DNA from 3 places in the Streptomyces hesseae genome. Region 3 is predicted to be linked to each of the others. Evidence: riboswitches for the same ligand, from Rfam matches in the RefSeq annotation. Region 3 holds a riboswitch; each other region holds the start of a gene.
The links. Region 3 has a riboswitch for cyclic di-AMP ahead of RM609_RS20815 (M23 family metallopeptidase). Riboswitches for the same ligand answer to the same signal wherever they lie in the genome.

Region 1 (5,312 bases), on a different contig from region 3:
ACCTACCCCCGCCGGGTCAGCATCGACTTCGGCGTCCTGACCACCGAGGCGGGCCGGGTCGTCGGCTTCGCCGAGAAGCCCAGCATGGACTACCGCGTCTCCATGGGCGTCTACGGAGTCTCCCGCGACGCCCTCGACCGCTACACTCCCGGACTGCCGCTCGGCTTCGACGAGCTCGTCCTCGACCTGCTGGCGGACGGCACCCCGCCCAACGCCCACGAATTCGACGGCTACTGGCTCGACATCGGCCGCCCCGACGACTACGACCGGGCCAACGCCGAGTTCGCCGTCCGCCGCGACCTACTCATCAAGGGAGCGTGACCGGCCCCGATGCGCATTCTCGTCCTGGGCGCCACCGGCTTCCTGGGCCGGCACACCGCCTCGCGCCTGCGCGCCCTCCCGGGCGCGCACGTGCGGGTCGCCGGCCGCGCCCCCACCGCCGGCCCGCCCGTCGACCTGGCGGCCGCCGACCCCGACCGGCTCGCGGCACTGCTGCGCGAGGCCGCCCCCGACGCCGTCGTCAACTGCGCGGGCGCGGTCGGCGGCAGCGCCGTGACCCTCACCGCCGTCAACGCCCGCGGCCCGGCCGTGCTCTGCGAAGCGCTCGGCGCGGCGGCCCCCGACGCCCGCCTCGTCCACCTGGGCTCGGCGGCCGAGTACGGGCCCGCCGAGGCCCGGCTGCCTGTCGGCGAGGGCGCCCCGGCCCGCCCGCTCGGCCTCTACGGCGCGAGCAAACTGGCCGGCACCCTCGCCGTCACCGGCTCCGGCCTGGACGCCGTCGTCCTGCGGGTGTTCAATCCCGTCGGCCCCGGCGCCCCGGCCGCCTCCCTCCCCGGCCGCCTCGCCGCCGAACTGCGCCGGACGGGCCCCGACTGCCGCGTCCGCACCGGGGACCTCTCCGCCCACCGCGACTTCGTCGACCCGCGCGACGTGGCCGAGGCCGTCGCCCTCGCCGTCACCGCGCCCCGCCCCCTGCCCGCCGTCCTCAACATCGGCAGCGGCACCGCCCGCCCCGTCCGCGACGTGGCCGAAGGGCTGCTGCGCGCGTCCGGGTTCACCGGCCCGGTCGGCGACCGCGTCGCCGAGGACGGCGACGGCTCGCCACGCTCCGCCGCCGTCCCCTGGCAACAGGCCGACATCACCGCCGCCGGCCGCGCCCTGGACTGGGTCCCCCGGCACTCCTTCGCCGACTCCCTCACCGACCTGTGGGCCGCCACCGCGCCCGCCACAGAGCCCGTGCCATGACCACCACCACGCCCGCCTCCCACGGGGACGCCGGGCGACTGCTCGTCCCGCTCTACGTCCACCCCGCCACCCACCCCGAGGAGTGGGCCGCGCTGCTCGACGCCGCCCCCCGGCTGTACGGGGTCGTGCTCAACGCCGCCGACGGCCCCGGCGGCCGTCCCGACCCCGCCTTCGGCGCCGCCGCGCGAGCGCTGCGCGCCGCGGGCGTCCGGCTGCTGGGCTACGTCGACACCGGCTACGGCCACCGCCGCACGGGCGCCGTGGTCGCCGACATCCGCCGCCACCGCCGGTGGTACGACGTGGACGGCGTCTTCCTCGACCAGGTCCCCGCGCACGACACCCCGCTGCCCCGCTACCGCCGCATGGTGCTGGCCGCCCGGGTGCTGGGCGCCCGTACGGCCGTCCTCAACCCCGGCACCCACCCCGACCCCGGCTACGCCTCGCTCGCCGACCTCCTGGTCACCTTCGAGGGCACCTGGGAGGACTACCGGCGCGCCCGGGTGCCGGAGTGGACCACCGGGCATCCACCGGAGCGGTTCTGTCATCTGGTGCACGGGGTGCCCGAGGGGCGGGAGGGACAAGTGGCCCGTACGGCGGGGGCGCGCGGTGCAGCGGTCCACTGCGCGGTGCCGGGCACGGGGGCCAACCCCTGGCGCTCGGTGCCCGTGGCGGCCGCCGGTCTCGCGGCGGGGGGCACGGCATGAGCGCGTGGCGCGTCCGCGCGGGGCTGTGCGCCGCGCTGCTGCTGGTCCTGGCGGGCTGCTCCGCGTCGCCCGCCGACGACGACGGGCCGGACCGGGACGACGAAGGCGCCACGGCGGCCCCCCACGCCTCCGGCACCCCGCGTGCCTCGGGCACGCCGGACGCCTCCGCCTCACCCGGTGGTTCGGCCTCACCCGGCGGAACGGCCACGGGTTCGCCACCGGCCGCGGCCCGTTGGCAGCCGCGCCCGGGCACCCGCTGGCAGTGGCAGCTGGACGGAAAGGCCGACACCTCGGTGGACGCCCCCGTCTATGACATCGACGGCTTCGAGAATTCGGCCGAAACCGTGGCCCAATTGCATGCCGGCGGCCGGAAGGCGATCTGTTACATCAATGCCGGCGCCTGGGAGGACTTCCGGCCCGACCAGGGGAAATTCCCGAAGAACCTGCTCGGCAACAAGAACAAGGGATGGAAGGGCGAGAAATGGTTCGACATCCGCCGTCTCGACACCCTGCGGCCGCTCATGGCGGCCCGGATGGACATGTGCCGGCAGAAGGGATTCGACGCCGTCGAACCCGACCTGACCGAGGGATTCCGCAACTCCACCGGCTTTCCGCTGACGGCCGACCACCAGCTGGCCTTCAACCGGATGCTGGCGGATCTCGCCCATGAGCGGGGCCTGGCCATCGGGCTGAAGAACGACCTGGACCAGATCCCGCAGCTGGTGGACGTCTTCGACTTCGCGGTGAACGAGCAGTGCGCCCAGTACGACGAGTGCGAGAAGCTCACCCCCTTCGTGAAACATAACAAAGCGGTCTTCCATGTCGAATACGAACTGTCCACGGGGGAGTTCTGCGCCACTGCGCGCCGGCTCGGGCTGAGCTCGATGCAGAAGAAGCTGGAGCTGGACGCCTGGCGCAAGCCCTGCTGAACGGCGTTCCCGGAATTACTCGTTCCATGCTGCAAGTACCCATGGAAACAAGGGTTTAGGGCCAGTTCGGCGGGGGCGCGCGGAGCGCGGTTCCGGGTCTGCTCCCGAAGTGAAGAAGTTCACAGATGGCCGCCCGGGTACCGGATTTGAATGATTCATGGTGCAGGATCTCTCACCGAACACAAGATCCCGTCACCATGGCGGGCCACCCGGGCGGACGCCGAGTCCTGCCGCCGTCCCGGGTGCGGCATCGAATTGATGGATCGGCAGGAGCGGGAGACCCAAGCGGTACGGATCACGAAGTCGGTGGTCCTTGGGGTGAAGCCGGGAAATCCGGCCGGGCAACTTCGCAGCCCGAACCCGACAGGTCATCTTTCGTAGGCGGATGTCGAAGGGCTTCGGCATGTCTGCTATGCCTCGCATACCCGCTCTCATATCCCGGGCCGGCGCCGCCTCCGCCGTCACCGCCGCCACGCTGGCGGCATCGGTGCTCGTCCCCGGCCTCGCCTCCGAGGCCTCCGCGGCCACACCCGGTGAGCAGGCCCTGAGGGTCGCCGCCGGCAAGGCCGGCTCCCCCTACCAGTACGGCGCGGCCGGCCCGAACCGGTTCGACTGCTCGGGCCTGACCCAGTACTCGTTCAAGAAGGTCGGCAAGAGCCTGCCCCGCGTGGCCGCCGACCAGTACAACCGCACCCGGCACATCTCCAGCGGCTCCCGCCAGGTCGGCGACCTGGTCTTCTTCCACTCGGGCAGCAACGTCTACCACGTGGGGATCTACGCGGGTAGCAACAAGATCTGGCACGCCCCCAAGCCGGGCGCCACGGTCCGTCAGGAGAAGATCTGGACCGGCAGCGTCTGGTACGGACGCGTCAACTAGGCTCCCCGATCGGGCGGTCCGTGACCCGGGCCGCCCGACATCCGCGTTCGCGCACGGGGGTGCCGCTTCCGGGCGCGGGGAGGGAGCGACGATGAGCGACGTCACCGGCCCGGAAGCCGCCACGGCCCAGGGCACCGTACGGGGCCGCACCACCGGCGGCCTCGCCGTCTTCCGGGGCATTCCCTACGCCCGGCCGCCCGTCGGGGCACTGCGCTTCGCCGCCCCGGCCGCGCCGCACTCCTGGGACGGGGTGCGGGACGCGGCGGAGTTCGGCCCGCCGCCCCCGCAGTCCGGCCCGGTCGGCGCGACCGGCACGGCCACCGGCGACGACTGGCTCACCCTGAACGTCTGGTCGCCGGACCCCGGCGGCTCCGGACTGCCCGTACTGGTGTGGATCCTGGGCGGGGGCTATGTCTCCGGCTACGCGGGCGACCCGCTCTACGACGCCGGGCTCCTGGCCCGGCAGGGCGGCCTCGTCGTGGTCACCCTCAACTACCGGGTGGGCGCCGAGGCCTCCGCCCAGCTGGAGGGCGCCCCCGCCAACCGGGGGCTGCTCGACCTGATCGCGGCCCTGGAGTGGGTCCAGGAGAACATCGCCGGCTTCGGCGGCGACCCCGCGCGGGTCACCGTCGCCGGCCAGTCCTCCGGCGCCGGCTCGATCGCCACCCTGCTGGCCGTGCCCCGCGCCGCCGGCCTCTTCCGCCGGGCGATCGCCCAGTCCGTCCCCGGCCTCTACACCACCCCGGCCCTCGCCTCCGGCCTCGCCGCCGAGCTCGCCGGGCGGCTGGGCACCACTCCGACCGCGGCCGGACTCGCCACCATCGACCCATGGCGGCTGGCCGAGGCGATCACCCCGATGATGTACGGGCTGCCCGCCGAGACCGACCGCTGGGGTCCGCTGGCCCGGACCGGCTCCCCGTTCTCCGTCGTGGTGGACGGCGACCTCGTACCGGAGACGCCCTGGACGGTCCTGCCGGACGGCCGGGCGAGCGGCGTGGACCTGCTGACCGGTCACACCCGCGACGAGTTCCGGCCGTTCCTGGTGATGAGCGGGGGCCGGGACAAGGTCACCGACGAGGACACGGCCGCGGTGCTGACCGCCTTCGCCCCCGGCCCCGACGGCCCCCGGGCCTACCGCGCCGCCTACCCGGACGCCGCCCCCGTGGAACTCTTCGAGACCGTCCACAGCGACGTCCTGTTCCGCATGCCCTCGCTCCACCTCGCCGAGGCCCACACCGCCGGCGGCGGTACGGCGTACCTGTACGAGCTGCGCCGGCCCGCGCCCGTCCTGGGCGGGGCGCTCGGCGCCGCCCACGGGCTCGACGTGTCGATGCTGTTCGGCACCTACGACGCCCCGCAGGCCCGGCTGCTGCTCGGCGAGGGGCCGGTCCCCGAGGACCTGGTGGCCATCGGGGACGGGATCCGCCGGTCGTGGACGGCCTTCGCGACCCACGGCGACCCGGGCTGGCCCGCCCACCGGGCCGACGACGGACGGCTCACCCGGCTCCTCGACACGGCGACGAGCACGGCGCCGTACCCGGAGGAGCGGTCCAGGAA
Region 2 (5,312 bases), on a different contig from region 3:
GGCCCTCGCCGCTCCCCCTCAGCTCGGCGGCATCGCCCCCTTCATCGTGGGGCTCTTCGTCGTCGCCATCCTGATCGGCGCCATCGTCGTCGGCCGGAGGGTCCGCGACCGGGAGCCCCCGCCGCCGAGCCAGCCGCAGCGCCGCCAGGGCGCCTGGCAGACCCGGCAGGAGTACGACCGGGGGCCCAGCTCCCCCGATCACGGCCCGGGGCACACCCATGACGAGGAGTCGGTGGGGTACGTCACCGAGCACCACGAGCCGGACGAGATGCAGACGGAGGCCGACGGGGAGCGCCGCCTTCCGCATGAGATGAGGAACCCGGGCAGCCATCCCGAGGAGCTCTCCGAGGAGCGGAAGAAATGGGACCCCGGCAGCAGCGGCGCCTTCGGCAGCGGCGGCGGTGGGCACCACTAGGTAGCGTCGGGGCGTGCACGAGAATCACACGCCCCCCGCCCCACCCCTCTTCACCTGGGAGTTCGCCTCCGACCCCTACCCGGCGTACGCCTGGCTGCGCGAGCACTCGCCGGTGCACCGCACCGAGCTGCCCAGCGGCGTCGAGGCCTGGCTGGTCACCCGCTACGCCGACGCCCGGCAGGCGCTCGCCGACCAGCGGCTGTCGAAGAATCCCGTGCACCACTCCGAGAGCGCCCACGGCAAGGGGAAAGTGGGCATCCCCGGCGAGCGCAGCGCCAATCTCATGACGCACCTGCTCAATATCGACCCGCCGGACCACACCCGGCTGCGCCGGCTGGTGTCCAAGGCGTTCACCCCGCGCCGGGTCGCGGAGTTCGCGCCCCGCGTCCAGGAGCTCACCGACCAGCTGATCGACACGATTCTAGACAAACAGGGCATCGAGAAAGGGAAAGCCGACCTCATCCACGAGTTCGCCTTTCCCCTCCCCATCTACGCCATCTGCGACATGCTCGGCGTCCCCCGCGAGGACCAGGACGACTTCCGGGACTGGGCGGGGATGATGATCCGCCACGGCGGCGGGCCACGCGGCGGAGTGGCCCGTTCCGTCAAGCGGATGCGGACGTACCTCGCGGAGCTGATCCACCGGAAGCGCGAGGACCTCGGGGAGGACCTCATCTCCGGTCTCATCCGGGCGAGCGACCACGGCGAGCACCTCACGGAGAACGAGGCCGCGGCGATGGCCTTCATCCTCTTGTTCGCCGGTTTTGAAACAACTGTGAACCTGATCGGTAACGGAACCTACGCGCTGCTGCGCAACCCGGATCAGCGCGAAAGGCTCCAAAACGCCCTGGCCGAGGGCGACGAGAGCCTCCTCGCCACCGGCATCGAGGAACTCCTGCGCTACGACGGCCCCGTGGAGCTGGCCACCTGGCGGTTCGCCACCCAGGACCTGACCCTCGGCGGGCAGCGCATCGCCGAGGGTGATCCCGTGCTCGTCGTCCTGGCCGCCGCCGACCGCGATCCCGAGCGTTTCGCCGACCCCGACACCCTTGATCTGTCCCGGCGCGACAACCAGCACCTGGGCTACGGGCACGGCATCCACTACTGCCTCGGCGCGCCCCTCGCCCGCCTGGAGGGCCAGGCCGCGATCGCGACGCTGCTGCGCCGGCTGCCCGATCTCTCCCTCGCCGCCGAACCCGAGGACCTGCGCTGGCGCGGCGGCCTGATCATGCGTGGATTGCGTACTTTGCCCGTGGAGTTCACGCCCAAAAGCCCCCTCGTGTGACGCCCGGTCAATCGGCATTTATCGGCGCGTGACCTCCGCTACACCGGCTTGTGACTCCCGGGAGGCGTCGCTATGGTCTGCGACCAACCGGACGCCGCCTACACGAGAGGCCCACACATGCGCTCAGGAACCGGTAGACATCGCCGCCCCCGCCAGGCACCCGCCATCGTGCTCGCCGTCGGAGTGACCGGCGCCAGCGCGGCCCTTCCGCTGCTGGCGTCGGGATCCGCCGTCGCGGCGGACGCGGGCACCTGGGACAAGGTCGCCCAGTGCGAGAGCGGAGGGATGTGGAGCGCCAACAACGGCAACGGCCTCCACGGCGGTCTCCAGATGACCCAGCAGATGTGGGAGCAGAACGGCGGCATCGCGTACGCGCCGCGCCCCGACCTGGCCAGCCGGTCCCAGCAGATAGCCGTGGCCGAGCGGATCCTCAAGGCGGAGGGCGCCGACACCTGGCGGAGCTGCGCGGTCAGTTCGGGCCTGGCCGGCGAGGCGGCCCAGGGCGAGGACAAGGCGCCGGAGGTGGACCCGGGTGACGGGTCGTCCTCCGCAGCGCCGGAGCCCGTCCGCCCGCGTACGCCCGGGCGCGGCAACCTGCCCGCTCCCGAGCGCACGTCGCCCGCGCCGTCCGCCCCGTCCTCCGGGTCGCACAAGCCCGCGCCCGGCTCGTCCGGTTCACCCACCCCGGACTCCTCCGGCACCCCGTCCGCTTCGACGAGCCCGTCCCCGGACACCTCCCCGGGCAAGCACCGCAAGGACCCGTCGGGGCAGCCGACGACGGGTACGACCCCCGGCGCGTCGACCGATCCGACCGCCATCCCGACGGCCCCGGTCGGCAGCCCCTCGAACACCCCGGCGAACACGCCCTCGGACACCCCCGGAACGGGATCCTCGCCTTCCGCTTCGCCGCTTCCCGGCGATGCCGGAACGCCCTCCGGAACGGGCCGGCACCGCGGCGACCCGTCGCCCTCCGGCGATGCTCAGCGGCCCTCCCGGGGCGGCGAGGGCCGGACGGACCTGCCCGCCGCCAACGACTACACCGTGCGGCCCGGTGACAACCTGTCAGCGATCGCCGAGCAGCACTCGGTCGCCGGAGGCTGGCAGACGCTGTATCAGAAGAACGAAAAAGCAGTCGGTTCCGATCCGGACCTTATCCGTCCTGGTCAGAGGCTTGACATCAAGCAGTAGCGCTCCGGTTCGAGGCGAATGTCCGTTCCAGTCGAAAGTGAGACATGGGTCTCGTTGACGACCCGTCGGATGCCTCAAATCCGTTTTGCTCGAATGGCCTCTCACCTGCGGAAACGTCAAGTTTCTGGGGCTAACTCCGGCCGCCGGTGGCTGAAAAGTGGGGTTTGAACCCGTCGGCCGCCTGTGATTACCGTCGTCACCGCTCGCCACCGCGAGCACCACGGCCGCACGCCGAATCCTGCCGGCGGCCGGGGGAGTCGTCGCGCAAGCGCCGTAGGCAGGAGCGGGGGAACCAAGGTAAGTCGCCGTAACGGTCCCAAGGCCAATGGCCGAAGGAACGGGACGGCTTGGGGTGAAGCCCGGAACGCGAAAGCGCACCGGGCCGGGCGAACTCACAGCCCGAACCCGACAGCTCACCTCGTAGGCGTCGGTGAGGAAACCGACTTATGTCCAAGGGCAAGCACCGTCGTCCGTCCAAGGCCGTCCGCATCGTCACGCTCGCCGGCGTCACCGGCGCAGCGGTCGCAGCCCCTCTGATGGTCGCGACCTCCGCCAACGCCGCCTCCGTCTCCACGTGGGACAAGGTCGCCCAGTGCGAGTCCACCGGGAACTGGCACATCAACACCGGCAACGGCTACTACGGTGGCCTCCAGTTCTCGAACTCCTCCTGGAAGGCCGCCGGCGGCACGCAGTACGCCCCGCGCGCCGACCTGGCCACCAAGTCCCAGCAGATCGCCACCGCCGAGCGCCTGCTCGCCATGCAGGGTCCGGGCGCCTGGGGCTGCGCCGGTGAGGGTGGCCTCACCAGTGGCGGCGCCAAGGCGAACGTCGACACCGACGACTCCGACGGCGGTTACGTCGCGAAGAAGTCCACGAAGTCCGCCTCCGGCGCCTACGGCAAGGCCCACGCCGACCGCAGCAAGCGTGAGGCCGCGCCCCAGGGCAAGCACAGCAGCAAGCCGGTCCAGGAGTCGGACGACTCCGACGACGAGGCCCCGGCGCCGAAGCAGACCGCCCCGCGGACCGTCCAGAAGGGCGACGGCGAGTACCAGGTGAAGGCGGGCGACACCCTCGGCACCATCGCCGCGTCCCAGAAGGTCCAGGGCGGCTGGCAGAAGCTGCACGAGCTCAACAAGAAGATCGTGCCCGACGCCGACGTGATCTTCCCGGGCCAGCAGCTCCACCTGCGCTGAGCAAGGGCCGGCCGGGACCCCACCGGGCCCCGGCCGGCCGAGCGACCGCCCCGCTCCGATGCGACTTCCCCCCGAGCCGCATCGGAGCGGGGCTCCGCTCGTTCTGCCGGTCGCTCGTTGAGCGAACACACCGACGATTCGTCCGGGGATCTCGGCGTTTGTGCCAATTTTCGGCGCGGGTGACAGGGCAAGGGCGGGCGCATGCTCCGGGGCCCGTTAGGCTCGTGCTGCAGAACTCCAGACACACACGAAGGAGACCCTCGTGCCGTCCATCGACGTCGTCGTAGCTCGCGAGATCCTCGACTCGCGAGGCAACCCCACGGTCGAGGTCGAGGTCGGCCTCGACGACGGCTCCACGGGCCGTGCCGCCGTACCGTCCGGCGCCTCCACCGGCGCCTTCGAGGCCATCGAGCTCCGCGACGGTGACCCCAAGCGCTACCTCGGCAAGGGTGTCGAGAAGGCCGTCCTCGCCGTCATCGAGCAGATCGGCCCGGAGCTCGTCGGCTACGACGCCACCGAGCAGCGCCTGATCGACCAGGCCATGTTCGACCTGGACGCCACCGACAACAAGGGCTCCCTGGGCGCCAACGCCATCCTGGGCGTCTCCCTGGCCGTCGCGCACGCCGCCTCCGAGGCGTCCGACCTGCCGCTCTTCCGCTACCTCGGCGGCCCGAACGCGCACCTGCTGCCCGTTCCGATGATGAACATCCTGAACGGCGGCTCGCACGCCGACTCCAACGTGGACATCCAGGAGTTCATGATCGCGCCGATCGGCGCGGAGTCCTTCTCCGAGGCCCTGCGCTGGGGCACCGAGGTCTACCACACCCTCAAGGCCGTCCTGAAGCGCAAGGGCCTGTCCACCGGCCTCGGCGACGAGGGCGGCTTCGCCCCGAACCTGGGCTCCAACCGCGAGGCCCTCGACCTCATCCTCGAGGCCATCAAGGAGGCCGGCTACACCCCCGGCCAGGACATCGCGCTCGCCCTGGACGTGGCCGCCTCCGAGTTCTTCAAGGACGGCGTCTACAAGTTCGAGGGCAAGGACCGCACCGCGGCCGAGATGACCGAGTACTACGCGGAGCTCGTCGCCGCGTACCCGCTCGTCTCCATCGAGGACCCGCTGTTCGAGGACGACTGGGCCGGCTGGAACACCATCACCGAGAAGCTCGGCGACAAGGTCCAGCTCGTCGGTGACGACCTGTTCGTCACCAACCCCGAGCGCCTCGCCCGCGGC
Region 3 (5,312 bases):
GCTCGTCGCGACGCCGGGCCGCCTCGCGGACCTCATCCAGCGCGGTGACTGCTCGCTGCGCGACGTGAAGATCACGGTTCTGGACGAGGCCGACCAGATGGCCGACATGGGCTTCCTGCCGCAGGTCACCAAGCTGCTGGAGCAGGTCGCCCCGGGCGGTCAGCGGATGCTGTTCTCCGCGACCCTGGACCGCAATGTCGACCGGCTCGTCCGCCGTTTCCTCACCGACCCGGTGACGCACTCCGTCGACGCGTCGGTGGGCGCTGTGGTGACCATGGACCACCACCTGTTCCACGTCACCGACCAGGACAAGAAGGACGCCGTCAGCCGGGTCGCGGCCCGCGCCGGGCGCGTGATCATGTTCGTGGACACCAAGCGCGGCGCCGACCGGCTGGTGAAGAAGCTGCTGTCCCAGGGCGTCCGGGCCGCGGCGCTGCACGGCGGCAAGAGCCAGCCGCAGCGCAACCGGGTGCTGGAGCAGTTCCGGACCGACCAGGTCACCGCGCTGATCGCGACGAACGTCGCCGCGCGCGGCATCCACATCGACGGTCTCGACCTCGTCGTCAACATCGACCCGCCGGTCGACCACAAGGACTACCTCCACCGCGGTGGCCGTACCGCCCGCGCGGGTGAGTCCGGCACCGTCGTCACGTTCGTCCTGCCGGAGCAGCGGCGCGAGATGAGCCGCATGATGACCACGGCGGAGATCACCGCGAACGTCATCAAGACCTACCCGACCGACCCCGAGCTGGCCCGTATCACCGGTGCCCGCGAGCCCAGCGGCGTCCCGGTCGTCATCGCGCCGCCGGTCCCGGCCCAGGCGCAGGGCGGTCAGGGCGACAAGGGTGCCAAGCCGTCGCGCTCGCGCGGTTCGCGCTCCCGCTCCGGCTCGCGTTCCGGTTCGGGTGCCGGTTCGGCCACCGGCTCCGGCTCCGGTTCCGGTTCGGGCAACGGCGGCGGCCGTCCGTTCCGCGGCTTCGGCGGCAATGGCGGCGAGGGCTCCCGGCGCTCCGGCGGCACCCGTCCGGGCAACGCCGTCGGCCGGTCGCGCCGAGGCGGCGGCGGTGGCGGCGGTCGCCGCCCTGCCGCGTCCTGAGGCCTTGCGGCCCTGAGGGCCCTGACCTCCTGAAACTCCGACGGCCCCGAGGCCCCGGCCAGCCGGCCGGGGCCTCGGGGCCGTCCGGCCGGGGCCTCGAACGGCGTAACCCCGTTCGCCCGGCCGTACCCCGCCCGCAAGGGTGGACGGGTACGGAGCAAGGGACGTCGGCCGGTCAGGAGCACACGGTGGGGAAGCGAGACGGGCTGCCGCCCGGGCCGGATCCGCTCTGCGAGCCGCTCCCCGGGCGGGTGACGTCGGTCGTCGTCGCCCGCTGCCTCCCCGCCGCCGTCGTCATCGGCGGCATCGCTTTCGACGTCCTCACGCCCCCCAAGTACTCCTCCGCCCCCTTCTTCGTCTCCGCGCCCCTCGTCGCCGCCCCGCTCCTCTCCCTCTTCGCCACCCTGCTCACGGCGGTCGTGTCCCTGGCGGCGATGGTCACGCTCTCCCTCTCGCGGCAGGCGCCGGAGATGGGCGAGTCGGTGACCGAGGTCGCCACCGTCCTGATCGTCGGCGCGCTCGCCGTGGGCATCAACCGCGTCGTACGGCGCGGCCATCTCCGGCTGGCGTCCGTGCGGAGTGTCGCGGAGGCCGCCCAGCGGGCCGTGCTGCCCACGCCCCCGGCCCGGATCGGCGGGCTCCGCGTGGCCGCGCGCTATGTCGCCGCGCAGGCCGACGCCCGGATCGGCGGCGACCTCTACGCGGTGCAGGACACCCCGTACGGCGTCCGCGTCATCGTCGGCGACGTACGGGGCAAGGGGCTCGGCGCGGTGGAGGCGGTCGCGATCCTGATCGGCGCGTTCCGGGAGGCGGCGGAGCAGGAGCGCACGCTGGAGGGGCTGGCGGTGCGGCTGGAGCGCGCGCTTCAACGGGAGGGCGCACGGCGCGCGAACGTCGATCAGGCCGAGGGGTTCACCACCGCCGTCCTGGCCGAGGTCCAGCCGGGCGCGGGCGCCCTGCGCATCGTCAACCGCGGCCATCCGCCCCCGCTCCTGCTCCATCCCGACGGCACCGTCGGGGACACCCACCCCCGAACGCCCGCCCTGCCGCTGGGGATGGAGGACCTGGGCGCGTGGCCGGACCGGGTGGAGGAGTGGGAGTTCCCGGTGGGGGCGACGTTGCTGCTGTTTACCGACGGGGTCACCGAGGCCAGGGACGCGGCCGGGGCGTTCTATGACCCCCAGCCACGGCTCCACGGCAAGCAGTTCCGCAGCCCCGACGCCCTGCTGGACTCCCTCGCGGCGGACGTGACCCGGCACGCGGGCGGGCGTACGGACGACGACATGGCCCTGCTCGCCATCCGGCGGATCGACGGCAGGCTCCGTACCGCTCCCATCACCCACAAACGTCCCCAGGTCACCGCCCGTACCGTGCGCCTGCGATCTCCTCAGATCCATAACGACTGACGAACTATCAGAAGTAAGCGCCTTATAAAGAGCCCCAACGCGCCTGCTGGATTCACCCTTTCGGCTTGGAATCCAGCCGCTCTGTCTATTAACGTTCGATAACGCAGCGCGGTCGTTGCAGCCGTCGCAGGGGCGGTGCCGTGCGCCTTCGCCGAATCCCGCGGGCGGAACCGGGGAACCATCATTTGGGGTGAATCGGGCCCGAACGCAGGCCTGTAGGAGACCTTCCTCCTCCGAACCCGACAGCTAACCCGGTAGGCGAACAGGAAGGAAAGGAGTCGCCCTCGTGGCGTCCAACAGCTCCGACAGCTCCGCGTTCGATGGCAGTCCGTACGACCCTCCGTACGACCCTCCGTTCGTCCCCGCCTACATTCCCCCTTACGAGCCGGATCCGGCTCCCGAGGCCGTCGTCCCCGCCCCCGCGCCCCGGGCGGCGGGCGACGAGTGGGTCCCCGGCGAGGAGCACCCGGCGGCGCCCGTCCGCGGCCGGCACCGCGTCGTCAAGCCGCGCGGCGGCACGATGGCGCGCAGCGGGGCGGTGCTCGGCGCCGGAATGATCGCGGCGGTCGGCGCGGGCGGCATGGCCAGCGCCCAGGACCGCCCGCAGGCCTCCATATCCATGCCGGACCTGGCCCAGAGCATTCCGGTCGTCGGCTCGTTCATGGCCGACGGTCACGAGCAGGGCGGGCAGCGGGCCGTCGAGGCGCAGCAGGCCCCCGTCGAGACGGTACGTACCGTGCGCGACACCGCCGACGCCGGCGAGGTGCTGCGGGCCCGCATCCTCCAGCAGGCCGAGCACCAGCAGGGCGCCGCCGAGGCCGAGGCGCAGGCGCGAGTGGCCCAGGCCGCCGCCGAGCAGCACCGCAAGGCGGCGGCGGAGAAGGCCGCGGCGGAGAAGGCCGCGGCGGAGCGGGAGTCGGCCGAGCGCGAGGCGGCGGACGCGAAGGCGGCGACGTACGAGGCCGCGCAGCGGGCCGCACAGGAGGCGGCCGGCGGTGGGGCGGCGACGGACGGATCGGCCGGATCGGCCGGATCTGCCGACTCGGCCGGAACCCCGGAGCGGCACTCGACCGGATCGTCCACCTCCGCGCATCGCGGCGCCGGCGGATCCTTCACCCTCCCCGTGGCCTCGTACACCCTCACCGCCGGCTTCGGCCAGGCGGGAAACATGTGGTCCGCGAACCACACCGGCGAGGACTTCGCCGCCCCCACCGGCAGCCCGGTGAAGGCGGTCGGCGGCGGCACCGTCACCCAGGCGGGCTGGGCGGGCGCCTACGGCTACCGCATCGTGCTGACGCTCGATGACGGGACCGAGGTCTGGTACTGCCACCTGTCGTCGATGGTGGTCACGTCGGGCAAGGTCGGCACGGGCACGGTCATCGGCCGGGTCGGCGCGACCGGCAATGTCACCGGCCCGCATCTCCACCTGGAGGTACGGCCGGGTGGTGGCGCGCCGGTGGACCCGCTGTCGTGGCTGCGGGGCAGGGGCCTGGAGCCGTAGCGAGCGGGCGGGCCGAGCGGGTGGACCGAGCAGGCGGGGGCGCCGGTTCGGCAAGCCGGGCAGGGCAATCAGGTCATAGCGACCCCAGAACCACCCGATATCGGATATCCCGGGAATGTTCTGTGTGCGATCGGGAAATCAGATGACGTGACGACCACCGCGACGATCACCACGTCCGTGCCCGCCCGCCTGGACCGGCTGCCCTGGTCCCGGTGGCATTGGACCGTGGTGATCGGTCTCGGCACGGTCTGGGTCCTGGACGGCCTGGAGGTCACGGTCGTCGGCAATATCGCCGGCCGTCTCTCCGAGCAGGGCAGCGGATTGCCGATCACTTCCGGCGGGGTGACGGGAGTGGCGGCCGCGCTCTATGTGGCGGGCGCCTGTTCCGGCGCGCTCTTCTTCGGCCGGCTGACCGATCTCTTCGGCCGTAAAAGACTCTTCATGGTCACGCTCGCGGTCTATCTGGCCGCGACGGCCCTGACCGCGCTCTCGTACTCGTCCTGGTGGTTCTTCACCTTCCGCTTCGTGACGGGTTTCGGTATCGGCGGCGAGTACGCGGCGATCAACTCCGCCATCGACGAACTGATCCCAGCCGTCTACCGCGGCCGTGTCGACCTCATCATCAACGGCAGCTTCTGGCTCGGCGCCATCGCGGGTTCGTTGCTGTCGATCCTGATGCTCGACACCAGCATCTTCGACAAGGCCATCGGCTGGCGGCTGACCTTCGGACTGGGCGTGATCCTGGGGCTGGTCATCCTGCTCGTACGCCGCCAGGTGCCCGAAAGTCCGCGCTGGCTGTTCATCCACGGCAGAGCCGAGGAAGCCGAACGTCTCGTCACGTCGATCGAGAAGCGCGTCGTCGCCGAGAAAGGCGTCCCCCTCCCGCCGGCCAAAGGGCGCCTCGCCATCCGTCAGCGCGAGAGCTTCGGATTCCGTGACATCGCCCGTACGGTCTTCTCCGACTACCGGCGCCGGGCCGTCCTGGGCCTCGCCCTCTTCATCGGCCAGGCGTTCCTCTACAACGCGATCACCTTCGGTTTCGGTGCCATCCTCACCCGTTTCTTCGGTGTCTCCACGTCCCGCACCGGCTATTACTTCGCGGTCATAGCGGTGGGCAACTTCCTCGGCCCGCTCTTCCTGGGCAAGCTCTTCGACACCATCGGCCGGCGCATCATGATCTCCTCGACATACCTTTTGGCCGGGGTCCTGCTGTTCGGCACCGCCTGGCTGTTCGGCGCCGGACAGCTGAACGCCGTCACCCTCACCGCCTGCTGGGCGGTGGTCCTCTTCTTCGCCTCGGCGGGCGCCA

Region 1: it holds a riboswitch for cyclic di-AMP, as region 3 does, so the genes downstream of both, RM609_RS02420 (C40 family peptidase) here and RM609_RS20815 (M23 family metallopeptidase) in region 3, are expected to answer to the same signal.
Region 2: it holds a riboswitch for cyclic di-AMP, as region 3 does, so the genes downstream of both, RM609_RS06200 (transglycosylase family protein) here and RM609_RS20815 (M23 family metallopeptidase) in region 3, are expected to answer to the same signal.

Annotation. Positions count from the first base shown of each region.
Region 1 covers NZ_JAVRFI010000001.1:648,178-653,489, reverse strand. Annotated here, with positions in the region: gene RM609_RS02440 (sugar phosphate nucleotidyltransferase) at 1-321, shown strand, start outside; gene RM609_RS02435 (NAD-dependent epimerase/dehydratase family protein) at 331-1,245, shown strand; gene RM609_RS02430 (spherulation-specific family 4 protein) at 1,242-1,949, shown strand; gene RM609_RS02425 (endo alpha-1,4 polygalactosaminidase) at 1,946-2,878, shown strand; cyclic di-AMP (ydaO/yuaA leader) riboswitch at 3,125-3,277, shown strand; gene RM609_RS02420 (C40 family peptidase) at 3,282-3,755, shown strand; gene RM609_RS02415 (carboxylesterase/lipase family protein) at 3,847-5,312, shown strand, end outside.
Region 2 covers NZ_JAVRFI010000003.1:46,087-51,398, reverse strand. Annotated here, with positions in the region: gene RM609_RS06215 (DUF6479 family protein) at 1-415, shown strand, start outside; gene RM609_RS06210 (cytochrome P450 family protein) at 429-1,700, shown strand; gene RM609_RS06205 (transglycosylase family protein) at 1,818-2,888, shown strand; cyclic di-AMP (ydaO/yuaA leader) riboswitch at 3,148-3,330, shown strand; gene RM609_RS06200 (transglycosylase family protein) at 3,335-4,081, shown strand; gene eno (phosphopyruvate hydratase) at 4,344-5,312, shown strand, end outside.
Region 3 covers NZ_JAVRFI010000013.1:165,211-170,522, forward strand. Annotated here, with positions in the region: gene RM609_RS20805 (DEAD/DEAH box helicase) at 1-1,096, shown strand, start outside; gene RM609_RS20810 (PP2C family protein-serine/threonine phosphatase) at 1,285-2,502, shown strand; cyclic di-AMP (ydaO/yuaA leader) riboswitch at 2,642-2,778, shown strand; gene RM609_RS20815 (M23 family metallopeptidase) at 2,789-4,003, shown strand; gene RM609_RS20820 (MFS transporter) at 4,151-5,312, shown strand, end outside.